2 regions of the Nonomuraea sp. NPDC049624 genome follow, and region 2 is predicted to be linked to the other one. Evidence: riboswitches for the same ligand, from Rfam matches in the RefSeq annotation. Region 2 holds a riboswitch; the other holds the start of a gene.
The links. Region 2 has a riboswitch for glycine ahead of gcvP (aminomethyl-transferring glycine dehydrogenase). Riboswitches for the same ligand answer to the same signal wherever they lie in the genome.

Region 1: it holds a riboswitch for glycine, as region 2 does, so the genes downstream of both, gcvT (glycine cleavage system aminomethyltransferase GcvT) here and gcvP (aminomethyl-transferring glycine dehydrogenase) in region 2, are expected to answer to the same signal.

What each region holds. Positions count from the first base shown of each region.
Region 1 is NZ_JBFAOR010000002.1:198,023-205,523, forward strand. It holds gene AB0J76_RS07165 (gamma-glutamyl-gamma-aminobutyrate hydrolase family protein) at 1-482, shown strand, start outside; gene AB0J76_RS07170 (M4 family metallopeptidase) at 705-2,999, shown strand; gene AB0J76_RS07175 (M28 family peptidase) at 3,071-4,444, shown strand; glycine riboswitch at 4,728-4,825, shown strand; glycine riboswitch at 4,846-4,945, shown strand; gene gcvT (glycine cleavage system aminomethyltransferase GcvT) at 4,980-6,065, shown strand; gene gcvH (glycine cleavage system protein GcvH) at 6,062-6,451, shown strand; gene AB0J76_RS07190 (L-serine ammonia-lyase) at 6,511-7,501, shown strand, end outside.
Region 2 is NZ_JBFAOR010000005.1:467,307-474,807, reverse strand. It holds gene AB0J76_RS23160 (FHA domain-containing protein) at 1-178, shown strand, start outside; gene AB0J76_RS23155 (MerR family transcriptional regulator) at 202-828, shown strand; gene AB0J76_RS23150 (bifunctional nuclease family protein) at 961-1,431, shown strand; gene AB0J76_RS23145 (MerR family transcriptional regulator) at 1,579-2,199, shown strand; glycine riboswitch at 2,248-2,344, shown strand; gene gcvP (aminomethyl-transferring glycine dehydrogenase) at 2,511-5,336, shown strand; gene AB0J76_RS23135 (hypothetical protein) at 5,464-6,264, shown strand; gene AB0J76_RS23130 (hypothetical protein) at 6,283-6,645, opposite strand; gene AB0J76_RS23125 (alpha/beta family hydrolase) at 6,728-7,363, shown strand; gene AB0J76_RS23120 (DUF5999 family protein) at 7,320-7,501, opposite strand, start outside.

The sequences.
Region 1 (7,501 bases), on a different contig from region 2:
ACCCGGCCAGGTACGGCCGGGCGGCGCACGAGCGCACCGGCTACGTCCGGGAGTTCCGGGACGAGGCCGAGTTCGCCCTCCTGGCGGCGGCCCTGGAGGCCGGGCTGCCGTTCCTGGGCATCTGCCGCGGGCTGCAGGTGCTCAACGTGCTGCTCGGCGGCACCCTGCACCAGCACCTGCCCGACGTGACCGGGCACACCGGCCACTCCCCCGCGCCCGGCGAGTTCGGCCACCTGCCGGTCACGCCCGTGCCCGGCAGCCGCCTGGCCGAGGCGCTCGGCACGGACCCGGTGGCGGTCCCGCACTACCACCACCAGGCGATCGACCGGCTCGCCCCCGGGCTCACGGTCACCGCCACGTCCGGCGACGGGACGATCGAGGCGGTGGAGCTCGACTCCGGCGGCTTCGCGGCAGCGGTCCAGTGGCACCCGGAGGCGGGCGACGGATCGGCGCTCTTCGAGGCGTTCACGGCGGCCTGCTGAGACCGTTACTGGAAAGCTTCTTTACCTTTTCTGCGCCCTAAAATCCCGCGAAATCCCAGCTCAGAGGGCCATATCACCACGTTATAGGAAATTTGTTGGGTACCGGGTCGCGCCATCCCGGTGTCACCCTGTGTTCATCCCCAGCCGGCCGGGGCTCTTCCACTCCACACCCCCCTGAGGAGCCAGAGAGTGAACCCCAAACTCAGGTTGGGGGCTGCCGCAATGCTCGCGCTAGCCCTGACCACCAGCTCGCTGGTGGGCGCCACGAGCGCCACAGCCCAAGCGTCGCAGGTGGCCGATCCTCCCAGCCCCGACGAGCGCAGGAACGCGATCGCCACCGCACACAACGCGATCCTGGCCGACTCGGCGGCATTGCTGGCATCCGAGCAGGACACGTTCACGCTGACGTCGACCGTCGAAGGCGTCCGCGGCCTGCAGTACCTGACCTACGCCCGTAAGCACGCGGGCCTGCCCGTCTACGGCGGCGACGTGGTCGTCGCCACGGACGCCTCCGGCGCGGTGGTCGACACGGTCGCCACCGGGCAGCGCACGAAGATCGGGATCGGCACGAAGGCGAAGGTCACCGCGGCCCAGGCCGCCGTGACGGCCAGGGCCAAGGTGGCCAGGGTCGAGACCGTCGCCACGCCGGTGCTGTCCGTGCACGCCACCACGACGACCCCGCGGCTGGCCTGGGAGGTGCTCGTCACCGGCGCCAACGCCACCGGTCACGAGACCAAGCTCCACGTCTACGTGGACGCCCTGACCGGCAAGGTCATCGACGACTGGGACGAGGTGCGCGACGGCACCGGCAACAGCTACTACGTCGGCACCGTCACCATCGACACCAGCCCCTCGTACACGATGCGCGACCCCCGCAGGAGCGGTGTGGCGTGCGGCGGCCAGAACGGCACGCCGTACACGAAGACCACCGACACCTGGGGCAACGGCTCGGGCACGAACCTGGAGACCGCCTGCGTCGACGCCCTGTACGCCGCGCAGCGGGAATGGGACATGCTGAGCGCCTGGCTCGGCCGCAACGGCATCAACGGCCAGGGCGGCGGCTACCCGGCCCGCGTCGGCCTGGCCGACGTCAACGCCTACTGGAACGGCCAGTACGGCTCCTTCGGCCACAACTCCGCCAACTCCCAGCAGCTCACGTCGATGGACGTGGTCGGCCACGAGTTCGGCCACGGCATCTTCCAGTTCACCAGCGGCGGCTCGGGCAGCGGCAACGAGACCGGCGGCATGAACGAGTCCACCGGCGACATCTTCGGCGCGCTCACCGAGGCGTACGCCAACAACCCGAACGACCCGCCGGACTACCTGGTCGGCGAGGAGGTCAACCTCTCGGGGTCCGGGCCGATCCGCAACATGTACAACCCGTCGGCCCTCAGCCACCCGAACTGCTACAGCGCCTCCATCCCCAACACCGAGGTGCACGCGGCAGCCGGCCCGCAGAACCACTGGTTCTACCTGGTGGCCGAGGGCACCAACCCCTCGGGCAAGCCCGCCAGCACCCGCTGCGACAACGGCGCCGCGATCACCGGCATCGGCATCCGCAAGGCCGGTGAGGTGTTCATGTCCGCGCTGAACATGAAGACCCAGCCGTGGACGCACGCCAAGGCCAGGGTCGCCACCCTCCAGGCCGCCAAGACCCTGTACCCGGGCAGCTGCACCGAGTTCAACGTGGTCAAGAACGCCTGGGACGGCGTCAGCGTACGGGCCCAGTCCGGCGAGCCGACCTGCACGCAGGGCAGCAACGACTTCTCGGTCAACCTGAACCCCGCCTCCGGCAGCGTCACCCCCGGCCAGAGCACCACGACCACGGTGAGCACCACCGTGACCGGCGGCTCGGCGCAGTCGATCACCCTGCGGACCGGCACCCTGCCGGCCGGCGTGACCGCCTCGTTCAGCCCGGCCACCATCACCGCGGGGCAGAGCTCGACGCTGACGATCACCACCTCGGCGAGCAGCCCGCAGGGCACCCACTCGATCGCCATCACGGCCGACGGCGCCGACGTGGACCGCCAGGCCACCTACAACCTGCAGATCGGGCAGAGCTCGCCGAACGACTACTCCTTCGGCGTGACCCCGTCGTCGGCCTCGGTGCAGGCCGGTCAGTCGGCCACCGCCACGGTCAGCACGCAGGTCACCGCCGGCCAGGCGCAGAGCATCGCCCTGTCGGCGAGCAACGTGCCCGCGGGCGTGACGGTCAGCTTCAGCCCGTCCACGATCACCGCCGGGCAGTCGTCCACGGTGACGTTCGCGACCACGAGCGGCGTGACGCCCAGCACGTACACGATCAGCCTGAACGCCGACGGCGCGAGCGCCGACCACTCGGCCTCCTTCAGCCTGACGGTGGGCGGCGGCCAGGGCACCACGTGGCAGACGTACACGGCCTACACGGCCGGACAGACCGTCACCTACCAGGGCGCCAGCTACCGCTGCCTGCAGTCTCACACGAGCCTGCCGGGCTGGGAGCCGCCCAACACCCCTGCCCTCTGGCAGCCGGTCTAAGTCGCACGACCTGGGCGGCCACGCCGGGGTGGCCGCCCAACCCCCTTGAGGAGCCACAGAACGTGAACGCCATGCTCAGGCTGGGCGCCGCGGCCACCGCCGCGTTGGCCCTGACCCTCACCACGCCGGCCGGACCGGCCGGCGCCGCCGCCGACCCCGCGCCCGACATCCCCGTCGCGAACGTGACGGCGCATCTGAGCCAGTTGCAGTCCATCGCCACGAGCAACGGCGGCAACCGCGCCTCGGGCAGGCCGGGCTTCACCGCCTCGATGAACTACATCAAGGGCAAGCTGGACGCGGCCGGCTTCACCACCCGCGTGCAGAACTTCAGCGGCGGCAGCAACCTGATCGCCGACTGGCCGGGCGGCCCGGCCAACCAGACCGTGATGCTCGGCGCCCACCTCGACAGCGTCGCGGCCGGCCCCGGGATCAACGACAACGGTTCCGGCTCGGCCGCGCTCCTGGAGAACGCCCTCACCCTCGCCGCCCGCAAGCCCACCCTCACCAAGCACGTGCGGTTCGGCTGGTGGGGCGCCGAGGAGGCGGGCATGGTCGGGTCCAGGTACTACGTGCAGAACGGCGGCGCGAGCGGCGTCGAGGTGTACCTGAACTTCGACATGATCGCCTCGACCAACGCCGGCTACTTCGTCTACGACGACGACGCGGCGATCCAGCGCACCTTCAACGACTACTTCGCCACCATCGGCCTGCAGACCGAGGGCGACAGGGAGGGCGACGGCCGCAGCGACCACGCCTCGTTCAAGAGCGCGGGCGTCCGGGTCGGCGGCCTGGCCACGGGGGCCGGGGCGGTCAAGAGCTCGGCCCAGGCCGCCAAGTGGGGCGGCTCGGCCGGGCAGGCGTTCGACCGCTGCTACCACAGCGCCTGCGACAGCTACCCGAGCGCCATCAACACCACGGCGCTCGACCGCAACTCCGACGCCATCGCGTACGCCATATGGAAGCTCGCCGTGGGCACCAGCACGCCCACGGAGAACGACTACTCGATCTCGGTGACCCCGTCGTCGGCATCGGTCCAGGCCGGTCAGTCGGCTACCGCGGCGGTCAGTACCCAGGTCACGTCCGGCCAGGCGCAGAGCGTCGCGCTCTCCGCCGGGAACGTGCCGAGCGGGGTCACCGTCTCCTTCAGCCCGTCCACGGTGCAGGCGGGCCAGTCGTCCACCGTCACGATCGCCACCACCAGCGGCGTCGCGGCGGGGACGTACACGATAGGGATCAACGGCGACGGGACGACGGCGGACCACTCCGCGTCCTTCACCCTGACCGTCGGAGGGGACGGCCAGGGCACCACCTGGACGGCCTACAAGTCGTACACGGCCGGAGACGTCGTCACCTACCAGGGGGTCAGCTACCGCTGCCTCCAGGCGCACACCAGCCTGCCGGGCTGGGAGCCGCCGAACGTGCCCGCCCTCTGGGCACGGGCCTGATCCGGCCTGACCTCAGGGTCTGATCCTCGGACCTGATCCACGGGCCTGATCCTCGGGCCCGAGCCCCGCGCGGGCCGGTCACCGCCGGCCCGCCCCGAGCTGCCGCGTGCGAGCTGACCTGCCATGACCGGCTCGCGCGCGGCCACCAACGCGGCCGCGACCCCGCCTCTCCGGGGCCGCGGCCGCTTTTCGCTGCGTGCGGGATGTCGCGGATGCGGCGGATGGCGGAGGGCGAAGCGCGACAACACCCCCATGACGGCACTAGGCTGACGGACATCACCGGCGAAACCGTGCGGGAGAGCACCCTGACAGCCGGTCAGGGTCCCTGAAGGAGCAAGCCCTCCCCGCGAACCTCTCAAGGCAAAGGACCGCGCGGCAGCCCTGTAAGGCGTTCTTACGGGGAGGTGACCTCTGGAAAGCAGGCCCTCGGGGCCTCGCCGAAGGTGAAAGTCCGGTAAAACTCGGGCGAAGCTCTCAGGCATCCATGACAGAGGGGGAGGATGCTGGCATCCAATCCTGTCCTGAGGTGCGACAAATGTCCCGACCTACGCCGCTACGAGACGTCCACGAGGCCCTAGGCGCCACGCTGACCGACTTCGCCGGATGGCTCATGCCGCTCCGGTACGGCAGCGAGTCGGCGGAGCACAAAGCCGTCCGCGAGGCGGCCGGGCTGTTCGACCTCTCGCACATGGGCGAGATCTTCCTGACCGGTCCGCAGGCCGCAGAGGCCCTCGACTACGCGCTGGTCGGCCACCTGTCGGCGCTCGCGCCCGGCCGGGCCAGGTACACGATGATCGTGGACGAGCGCGGCGGGGTGCTCGACGACCTCATCGTCTACCGGCTGGCGGACGAGGAGTTCATGGTGGTGGCCAACGCCTCGAACTCCGACAAGGTCGCGGATGAGCTGAAAAATCGTACTAAGTCGTATGACGTGGCGGTCGATGACCGCTCCCAGCAGTACGCCCTCATCGCGATCCAGGGCCCGAAGGCCCAGGAGATCCTGGCCACGCTCACCGACGCCGACCTCGACAATCTCAAGTACTACGCGGGCCTGCCCGGCGTGGTCGACGGCCGCCAGGCGCTCATCGCCCGCACCGGCTACACCGGCGAGGACGGCTTCGAGCTGTTCGTCGCCAACCAGGACGCCGTGCCGCTCTGGCGCGCCCTGGAGGCCGCGGGCGAGCCGCACGGGCTGCGGGCCGCCGGTCTGTCCAGCCGCGACACCCTCAGGCTGGAGGCCGGCATGCCGCTCTACGGCAACGAGCTGAGCTCCGACCTGACCCCGTTCGACGCGGGGCTGGGCAGAGTGGTGAAATTCGACAAGCCCGGTGACTTCGTCGGCAGGGCGGCACTGGAGGCGGTCAAGGACGACCAGCCCCGCCGCCGCCTCGTCGGCCTGGTCGCCCAGGGCCGCCGGGTGCCGCGTCACGGCTACCCGGTCACCCGCGACGGCGCCGTCGTCGGCGAGGTCACCAGCGGTGCGCCCTCCCAGACCCTGGGCAAGCCCATCGCGATGGCCTACGTGGACGCCGGGGCCGACACAGGTCTGGCCGTGGACATCCGGGGCAGCCATGAACCTATGGACCTGGTCGAGCTGCCCTTCTACAGGAGGAACAAGTGAGCAACATCCCTGACGACCTGAACTACACCAAGGAGCACGAGTGGGTGTCGGGCGTGGACGACGGCATCACCGTGACCGTCGGCATCACGGCCTTCGCCGCCGAGGCTCTTGGTGACGTCGTCTTCGTGCAGCTCCCCGAGGTCGGTTCGACCGTCGAGGCGGGTGACTCGGTCGGCGAGGTGGAGTCCACCAAGTCGGTGAGCGAGATCTACGCGCCCGTCGGCGGCGAGATCGTCGAGGTGAACTCGGCCGTGGCCGACGACCCGTCGCTGGCCAACAGCGACCCGTACGGCGACGGCTGGATGTTCCGCGTCCGCATGGAGGGCGACGCGGAGGACCTGCTGTCCGCCGAGGAGTACACGGCGCTCACCTCAGGCGAGTCCTGACACCAACGCCGGGGCCCGCGGCGGGCCCCGGCACTTCCTGAACTGAAGGGCGCCCATCAATGGCGATCAGCGTCTTCGACCTCTTCAAGATCGGCATCGGACCGTCCAGCTCCCACACGGGCGGCCCGATGGCCGCCGCGCACAAGTTCGCCCGCGGGCTGCACGACGACGGCCTGCTCCCCCGCGTGGCCCGCGTCGAGGTCATCCTGTACGGCTCGCTCGGCCTGACCGGCAAGGGCCACGGCAGCGACAAGGCGGTGCTGCTCGGCCTGTCCGGTGAGAAGCCGGAGCTGGTCGACGTCGACTCCGTCGACGCCCGCCTGGCCGAGATGCGCGCCTCGGGCACGGTCAAGCTCTACGGCGAGCACGAGATCCCCTTCGTCGTGGGCCAGGACCTCGTCTTCGAACGCAAGATCTCCCTGCCCGAGCACCCCAACGGCATGCGCTTCACCGCCCGCGACGAGCAGGGCGGGACCGTGCGGGAGAAGGTCTACTTCTCCGTCGGCGGCGGCTTCGTCGTGGACGAGAAGGCCACCGGCGCCGACCGCATCAAGCCCGACGACACCGTCCTGCCCTACCCGTTCGCCTCGGGCGAGGAGCTGCTCAAGCACTGCTCGAACACCGGCCTGTCGATCTCCGCCCTGATGCTGGAGAACGAGAAGGCGTTCGGGCGCACCGAGGAGGAGATCCGCGCGGGCATCCTCAACCTGTGGCGCGTGATGTCGGAGTGCGTGCGGCGCGGCATCACCAAGGAGGGCGTGCTGCCCGGCGGCCTGAAGGTCAAGCGCCGGGCCAACCAGCTTCACCGGCGGCTGCAGGCCGAGTCGGCCGAGAAGGACCCGCTGCAGGCGATGGACTGGGTGGCGCTGTTCGCCCTGGCCGTCAACGAGGAGAACGCCGCCGGCGGCCGCATCGTCACCGCCCCCACCAACGGCGCCGCGGGCATCATCCCGGCCGTGCTGACGTACTACACCAAGTTCGTCCCGAGCGCCGACGACGACGGCGTGGTGCGTTTCCTGCTCACGGCGGCCGCGATCGGCGTGCTGTTCA
Region 2 (7,501 bases):
CCACGTCGAGTTCTACCGCCACCGCGGCGGCCAGTTCTCCGTACGCGACGTGGGCAGCCTCAACGGCACCTACGTCAACCGGGAGCGCATCGAGGAGGTCCCCCTGCACTCCGGAGACGAGGTGCAGATCGGCAAGTTCCGCCTCGTCTTCCTGATGAGGGTCAACGCCGGCGCATGAGCTCACAGGCGGCACGCTCGCACATGAGCATCGGGGAGGTGCTCGCCCTGCTGCAGGGCGAGTTCCCCGACGTCACCGTGTCCAAGATCCGCTTCTTGGAGGGTGAGGGGCTGATCGAGCCCGAGCGCAGCCCCTCGGGCTACCGCAAGTTCACCCATCTCCACGTCGAGCAGTTGCGGTTCATCCTGACCGAGCAGCGCGACCACTACCTGCCGCTTCGGGTGATCAAGGACAGGATGGCCGAGAGCTTCGGCCGTCCGCGCGCGGTGCAGCAGGCCCAGGAGATCCGCTACGACCGGGCCCAGCTGCTGGAGGCGGCCGGCATCGACGAGGAGACCCTCGCCGAGCTGGAGGACTACGGCCTGCTCGCCCCCGTGGCCAGGCGCTACGACGAGGAGGCGCTGAAGATCGCGCGCACCGTCGGCGCCCTGGCCCGTTTCGGCCTGCACGCCCGCCACCTGCGCGCGGTCAAGGCCGCCGCCGAGCGGGAGTGCGGGCTGGTCGAGCAGACCGTCGCGCCCATACTCAAGCGGCGCGCGCCCGGCGCCATCGGCGAGGCCGACGAGGCTGCCAGGGAGTTGTCCACCCTCCTGCTCGACCTGCACGCCTCCCTGGTGCGCCTCGGCGTCAGGTCTGTCCTGGGCCGTTGAGGGCACGGAGCTGGAAGGCCGGGGCACATTCCACGCCTGCCGGGTGTTACGTTGAAATACACAAGCGTGTAGCAGAAACGACCCAGTCAACAGCTGTGCCGGGCGACCGGCCGGTCGAATACGGAGCAGCCCGTGTTGCAGATGGAGGTCGTGGGCGTTCGAGTTGAGATGCCCACAAATCAGCCGATCGTCTTGCTCAAGGAGGCACACGGGGAACGGTTCCTTCCGATCTGGATCGGCATGACCGAGGCGACCGCGATCGCCCTGGCGCAGGCCGAGGAGCCGCCGCCCCGGCCGCTCACGCACGACCTGTTCAGGGACGTGCTGAGCGCGCTCGGCGTCGGGCTGCGCGCGGTCAACATCGTGGCCCTGCGTGACGGCATCTTCTTCGCCGACCTGGTGTTCTCCAACGGCGTGGAGGTCAGCGCCCGGCCCTCCGACTCGATCGCCCTGGCGCTGCGCACCGGTGCGCGCATCTTCGCCAGCGAAGAGGTCGTCCAGGAGGCCGGTGTGATCATCCCTGACGACCAGGAGGACGAGGTGGAGAAGTTCAGGGAGTTCCTTGACACGATCACTCCCGAGGACTTCGGCAGGGCGGGGTAGGTATTTCAGTGCATTTACGCTTCACGACGCGCCGAGCCGGATCGTTGACTGAGCATGGTCACGGTCCTACGGTGCAAGTGAAACCCGTGGTCGCCCTTTACGAACCCCCAGATCAGGCCATGGGATGAGAGAAAGCCGGAGGTCCGCGTGGCGGTCAGCAGCGGCGAGGGAAAGACGGCCGGCCAGGAAGATCCGGTGCGGCGCGAGAGCGCGCGGCAGCGTGCCGGAGAGCAGGGCCTGCTCTTCGACGAGCAGCCTGCGACCGTGCCCGACGACATCGGATACCGCGGGCCCACAGCCTGCTCGGCGGCCGGCATCACCTACAGGCAGCTCGACTACTGGGCGCGCACGGGCCTGGTCGAGCCCACGATAAGAGCCGCGCACGGCTCGGGCTCGCAGCGGCTCTACAGCTTCCGCGACATCCTGGTGCTCAAGGTCGTCAAGCGGCTGCTCGACACCGGGGTGTCGTTGCAGCAGATCCGCACCGCCGTGCAGCATCTGCGTGACCGCGGGGTCGCCGACCTCGCGCAGATCACGCTCATGAGCGACGGTGTCAGCGTCTACGAGTGCACCTCGGCCGACGAGGTGATCGATCTGCTCCAGGGCGGCCAGGGCGTGTTCGGCATCGCGCTCGGCCGGGTCTGGCGAGAGGTCGAGGGCTCCCTCGCGGAGCTGCCGGGGGAACGGGCGGCGGTCGAGGACACCGTCCCGGCCGACCATCCCGCTGACGAGCTCGCCAAGCGGCGTCGCGCACGCCGCACGGGGTGAGCTGAACCGCTGAACACACCGTAGTAATCTAGGACAGAGTAAGGCTGATGACCCCGTGCGGGAGAGTCCCTGGGCTTCGGTCCTGGGGCGCCGAAGGAGCAACCCTCCCCGGAATCTCTCAGGCATCCCGTACCGCTCGGGTGAGGCAACTCTGGAAAGCAGGTGCGCCCGCCAGGCGCACCTCACCGACGGTGCAAGCCCCACGGTGGGGTGAAGCTCTCAGGTCGCGATGACGTCGCGATGACAGAGGGGGAGATCCGGCACTCGCCCGCGCCCTGGCGCCGGTCTCCAAGCCTCGGGAGGCAACCTCCATGACCGACCTGTCCGCTCCGCCGTTCTCGTCCAGGCACATCGGCCCATCGGAGTCCGAGCAGCAGCGCATGCTCGAGGCCGTGGGCTTCGAGTCCGTCGGCGATCTGGTGGCCGTGGCCGTGCCCGAGGCCATCAGGGTCAAGGACCGGCTCAAGCTGCCGGCCGCCGCGAGCGAGACCGAGGCCATCGCCGAGCTGCGCGAACTGGCCTCCCGCAACCGGGTGCTGACCTCCATGATCGGCCTGGGCTACTACGACACCGTCACGCCCGCCGTCATCCGGCGCAACCTGCTGGAGAACCCGGGCTGGTACACCGCCTATACGCCGTACCAGCCGGAGATCTCGCAGGGGCGCCTGGAGGCGCTGCTGAACTTCCAGACGGTCGTCTCCGACCTGACCGGCCTCGACGTCGCCGGCGCCTCCCTGCTGGACGAGGCCACCGCCGCGGCCGAGGCCATGACGCTGGCCCGCCGCGCCGGCAAGTCCAAGAGCGACGTGTTCGTCGTCGACGCCGACACGCTGCCCCAGACCAAAGCCGTGCTGGCCACCCGCGCCGAGCCGCTCGGCATCACGCTGGTCGAGCACGACCTCGACGGCGAGCTGCCCGAGTGCTTCGGCGTGCTCGTCCAGTACCCGGGCGCCTCGGGCCGCCTGCGCGACTTCCGCGACGTGGCCGCCAGGGCGCACGAGGCGGGCGCGCTCGTCGTGGCCGCCGCCGACCTGCTGGCCCTCACGCTCGTGGCCGCCCCCGGCGAGCTGGGCGCCGACATCGCCGTCGGCTCCTCCCAGCGCTTCGGCGTCTCCTTCGGGTTCGGCGGGCCGCACGCGGCCTACATGTCCGTACGCGAGGGCCTGCAGCGGCAGATGCCCGGCCGCCTGGTCGGCGTGTCGGTCGACGTCGACGGCGACCCCGCCTACCGGCTGGCCCTGCAGACCCGCGAGCAGCACATCCGCCGCGAGAAGGCCACCAGCAACATCTGCACCGCCCAGGTCCTGCTGGCCGTGATCGCCGGCATGTACGCCGTCTACCACGGCCCCGAGGGCCTGCGCCGGATCGCGCACCGCGTGCACCGGCACGCCGTCGCGCTGGCCGGCGGGCTGCGCGAGGCCGGCCTGGAGGTCGTGCACGGCGAGTTCTTCGACACCGTGCTCGTCCGCGTGCCCGGCAGGGCCGCCGAGGTGGTGGCCGCCGCCGCCGAGCGGGGCGTCAACCTGTGGCAGGCCGACGACGACCACGTCTCGATCGCCTGCGACGAGAAGACCGGCGCGGCCGAGCTGGTCAAGGTGTGGGCCGCCTTCGGCGTCGAGCGCGAGGAGGTGGCGCTGGAGGCCGACGCGCTGCCGGACGGGCTGCTGCGCGAGTCGGACTACCTGACCCACCCGGTCTTCCACAGCCACCGCTCCGAGACCGCGATGCTGCGCTACCTGCGCAGGCTCCAGGACAAGGACATCGCGCTCGACCGTTCGATGATCCCGCTCGGCTCGTGCACGATGAAGCTGAACGCGACCACCGAGATGGAGCCGATCACCTGGCCGGAGTTCGCCGGCGTGCACCCGTACGCGCCGGAGGCCCAGACCGAGGGCTACCGGGAGCTCATCGGCACCCTGGAGGGCTGGCTGGCCGAGGTGACCGGCTACGACGCCGTCTCCATCCAGCCGAACGCCGGCTCCCAGGGCGAGTTCGCCGGCCTGCTGGCCATCCGCGCCTACCACCAGGCCAACGGCGACACCGGGCGGGACGTGTGCCTGATCCCGTCCTCGGCCCACGGCACGAACGCGGCCAGCGCCGTCATGGCCGGCATGCGGGTCGTGGTCGTGGCCTGCGACAGCGACGGGAACATCGACCTGGCCGACCTCGACGCCAAGATCGCCAAGCACCGCGACAAGCTCGCCGCGATCATGGTGACGTACCCGTCCACGCACGGCGTGTACGAGGAGTCGATCACCGAGGTGTGCGCCAAGGTGCACGAGGCCGGCGGCCAGGTCTACGTCGACGGCGCCAACCTCAACGCCCTGGTGGGCCTGGCCAAGCCGGGTGAGTTCGGCGCCGACGTGTCCCACCTCAACCTGCACAAGACGTTCTGCATCCCGCACGGCGGCGGCGGCCCCGGCGTCGGCCCGGTCGCGGTCCGCGGCCACCTGGCGGCCTACCTGCCCGGCCACCCGCTGCGCGACGGCAGCCCGGTCGGCCCGGTCTCGGCGGCCCCGTACGGCTCGGCGGGCATCCTGCCGATCTCGTGGGCGTACGTGCGGATGATGGGCTCCGAGGGCCTCACCGCGGCCACCGAGCAGGCCATCCTGTCGGCCAACTACCTGGCCCGGCGGCTGGCCCCGCACTACCCGGTGCTCTACACCGGCCGTGGCGGCCTGGTGGCCCACGAGTGCATCGTGGACCTGCGCCAGATCACCAAGGAGACCGGCGTCACCGTCGACGACGTGGCCAAGCGCCTGATCGACTACGGCTTCCACGCGCCGACCATGTCCTTCCCGGTGGCCGGGACGCTGATGATCGAGCCGACCGAGAGCGAGGACCTCGACGAGCTCGACCGGTTCGTGGACGCCATGATCGCCATTCGCGGTGAGATCGCCAAGGTGGCCTCCGGCGACTACGACACGACCGACAACCCGCTGCGCAACGCGCCGCACACGGCCGAGTCGGTCACCGCCGACGAGTGGGCCCACCCGTACTCGCGGACCGAGGCGGCCTACCCGCTGGCATCGCTGCGCGAGGGCAAGTACTGGGTGCCCGTGCGCCGCATCGACCAGGCGTACGGCGACCGCAACCTGGTGTGCTCCTGCCCGCCGCTGGAGGCGTACGAGGACTGATCCGCCCGCGCGGGTCCCCGCCCGGGGGCCCGCGCCGGACCCGGCCCAGTCCGGCACCGTCAAGTGAGCAGACATGATCGCGACGAGCCGTTAGGCTCGGTGCGATCCGTCGCCGGAAGGAGCTCTCTTGACGTTCTCAGAGCTGCAGACCCCGCCCCTCGACACCGCCCGCCGCCTGGCCGAGGGGGGCGACCTGGAGGGTGCGGCGGCGATCCTGACCGAGCTGGTCGCCGACCCCGACAGCCCCGACCGGGCCCAGGCGGCCGTGGGGCTGGCCGTGGTGCTCGACGAGCGCGGCGACACCGAGGCCGCCCGCGCCGCGGCCCGCACCGCGCTGGCCACCGGCCATCCCGAGTACGCCGCGCAGGCCGCCTGCCACCTGGCCCAGGGGTTCGAGCGCGAGGGCCGCGACGACCAGGCCAGGGCCGCCTGGCAGGCGGTGCTCGGCGTCGGCACGCCGGCCTACGTCCCGCTGGCGCACCTCGCGCTGGCCCGGCTGGCCGGCAGCCCCCAGGAGGCCGGCAAGGAGCTGCGCTCCGCCCTCGACGCGAGCCTCGACTCAGGCGACGCCGAGGCCGCCGCGCACGCGGCCCGCCAGCTCGCCGAGACGCTGCTGGAGTACGGCGACCCGGGGGAGGCCGCCGGGCTGCTGCTGGACGCGCTGGAGTTCGCCCCGGCGCGGGAGCTGCCGGGGCTGCGGGTGCTGCTCGGCATCGCGCACCTGGAACTGGCCTGCGCCGAGTTCGCCGAGGCCGTCGAGAGCGGGGCCGACCCCCAGACGGGCGCGCTGGCCATCGAGCTGCTGGCGCGCACGCTGCCGCTGCGCGGGCGCACCGAGGACGCCGGCCAGGTGTGGACCTACGGCCTCGAACACGAGGACCGGACCATGGCCGCCGAGGTCCGGCTGCGTTTCCACCGCGACACCTGAGTGCCGTGAGGGGAAGGCTCAGCCGCGGCGCATGATGGCCACGGCGGCGGCCACGTTGATGGCGACGATCGCCAGCCACGTGATCGTCAGGCCGACCAGCCCCGAGTTGCCCGCCGCGATGGCGGTCAGCGGGATGCCGAGACCCATCGAGCCCAGCGCGACGGGGATGATGGCGGCGCCATTGTTCTGCCGCTGCTTCGCCTTGGCCTTGACCGGCGCGAGGCCCTGGCCGCTCAGCTCGGCCTGGACGCGGGCGGCGATGGTGGCGTCGAGCCGTTCGACGAAGGACTCGACGAGCGCGGCCTCGTAGTCGGGGCCGAGGTCGCGGCGGGCGTCGAGGGTGGCCTGCAGGTCGTCCCGGATCGGGCGCATCTCTGACATGAAAGCCATCATCCCGGTTGTCCGGCGCGCCGTCATCAGACCTGGGAGCCAACGGCGGATCCTCCCCAGGTACGGTGCTGCCATGGAGATCATGACTCCGCGGGGGCCGGCGCTGGTGCAGGTCGACGAGGCAGCCGAGGCCCGGCTGCTGCTGGTGCTGACCCACGGCTCGGCCGGGGGAGTGGACGCGCCCGACCTGCTGGCCGTCCGCGACGCCGCGCTCGGGGTGGGCGCGACCGTGGCCAGGGTGTCGCAGGCGTTCCGGGTCGCGGGGGCGCGGGCGCCGGGCTCGGCCGCCCGGCAGGACGAGGCCTGGGAAGCGGTGCTGGGTGAGTTGCGCGCCGGGTGGCCGGGGCTGCCGCTGGTGCAGGGCGGCCGGAGCAACGGCGCGCGGGTGGCCTGCCGTACGGCCTCGGCGGTGGGCGCGGCGGCGGTGGTGGCGCTGGCCTTCCCGCTGCACCCGCCCGGCAAGCCGGAGCGTTCCAGGGCCGAGGAGCTGCGCGGGGCCGGGGTCGACGTGCTGGTGGTCAACGGGGACCGGGATCCGTTCGGAGTGCCGGATCCCGCGGACTGCGCCCGGCTGGTGGTGCTGCCGGGCGAGGGCCACGACCTGAAGCGGGACCCCGCCCGGGTGGGCGAGGTCGTGGCCCGGTGGATCGGCGGCTACGCCGCCGTCAGGCGGCGCCCACCAGGGGGTCGGGCCGGTGCGGCGCGATGACGGTGCCGCTGGGCAGCAGCTCCCCGGTGTCCTCGAACAGGACGACGCCGTTGCAGAGAAGGCTCCACCCCTGCTCGGGGTGGCATGCGAGGGTGCGTGCTGCCTCGCGGTCCGGCGCCTCGGCAGACGGACAGGCCG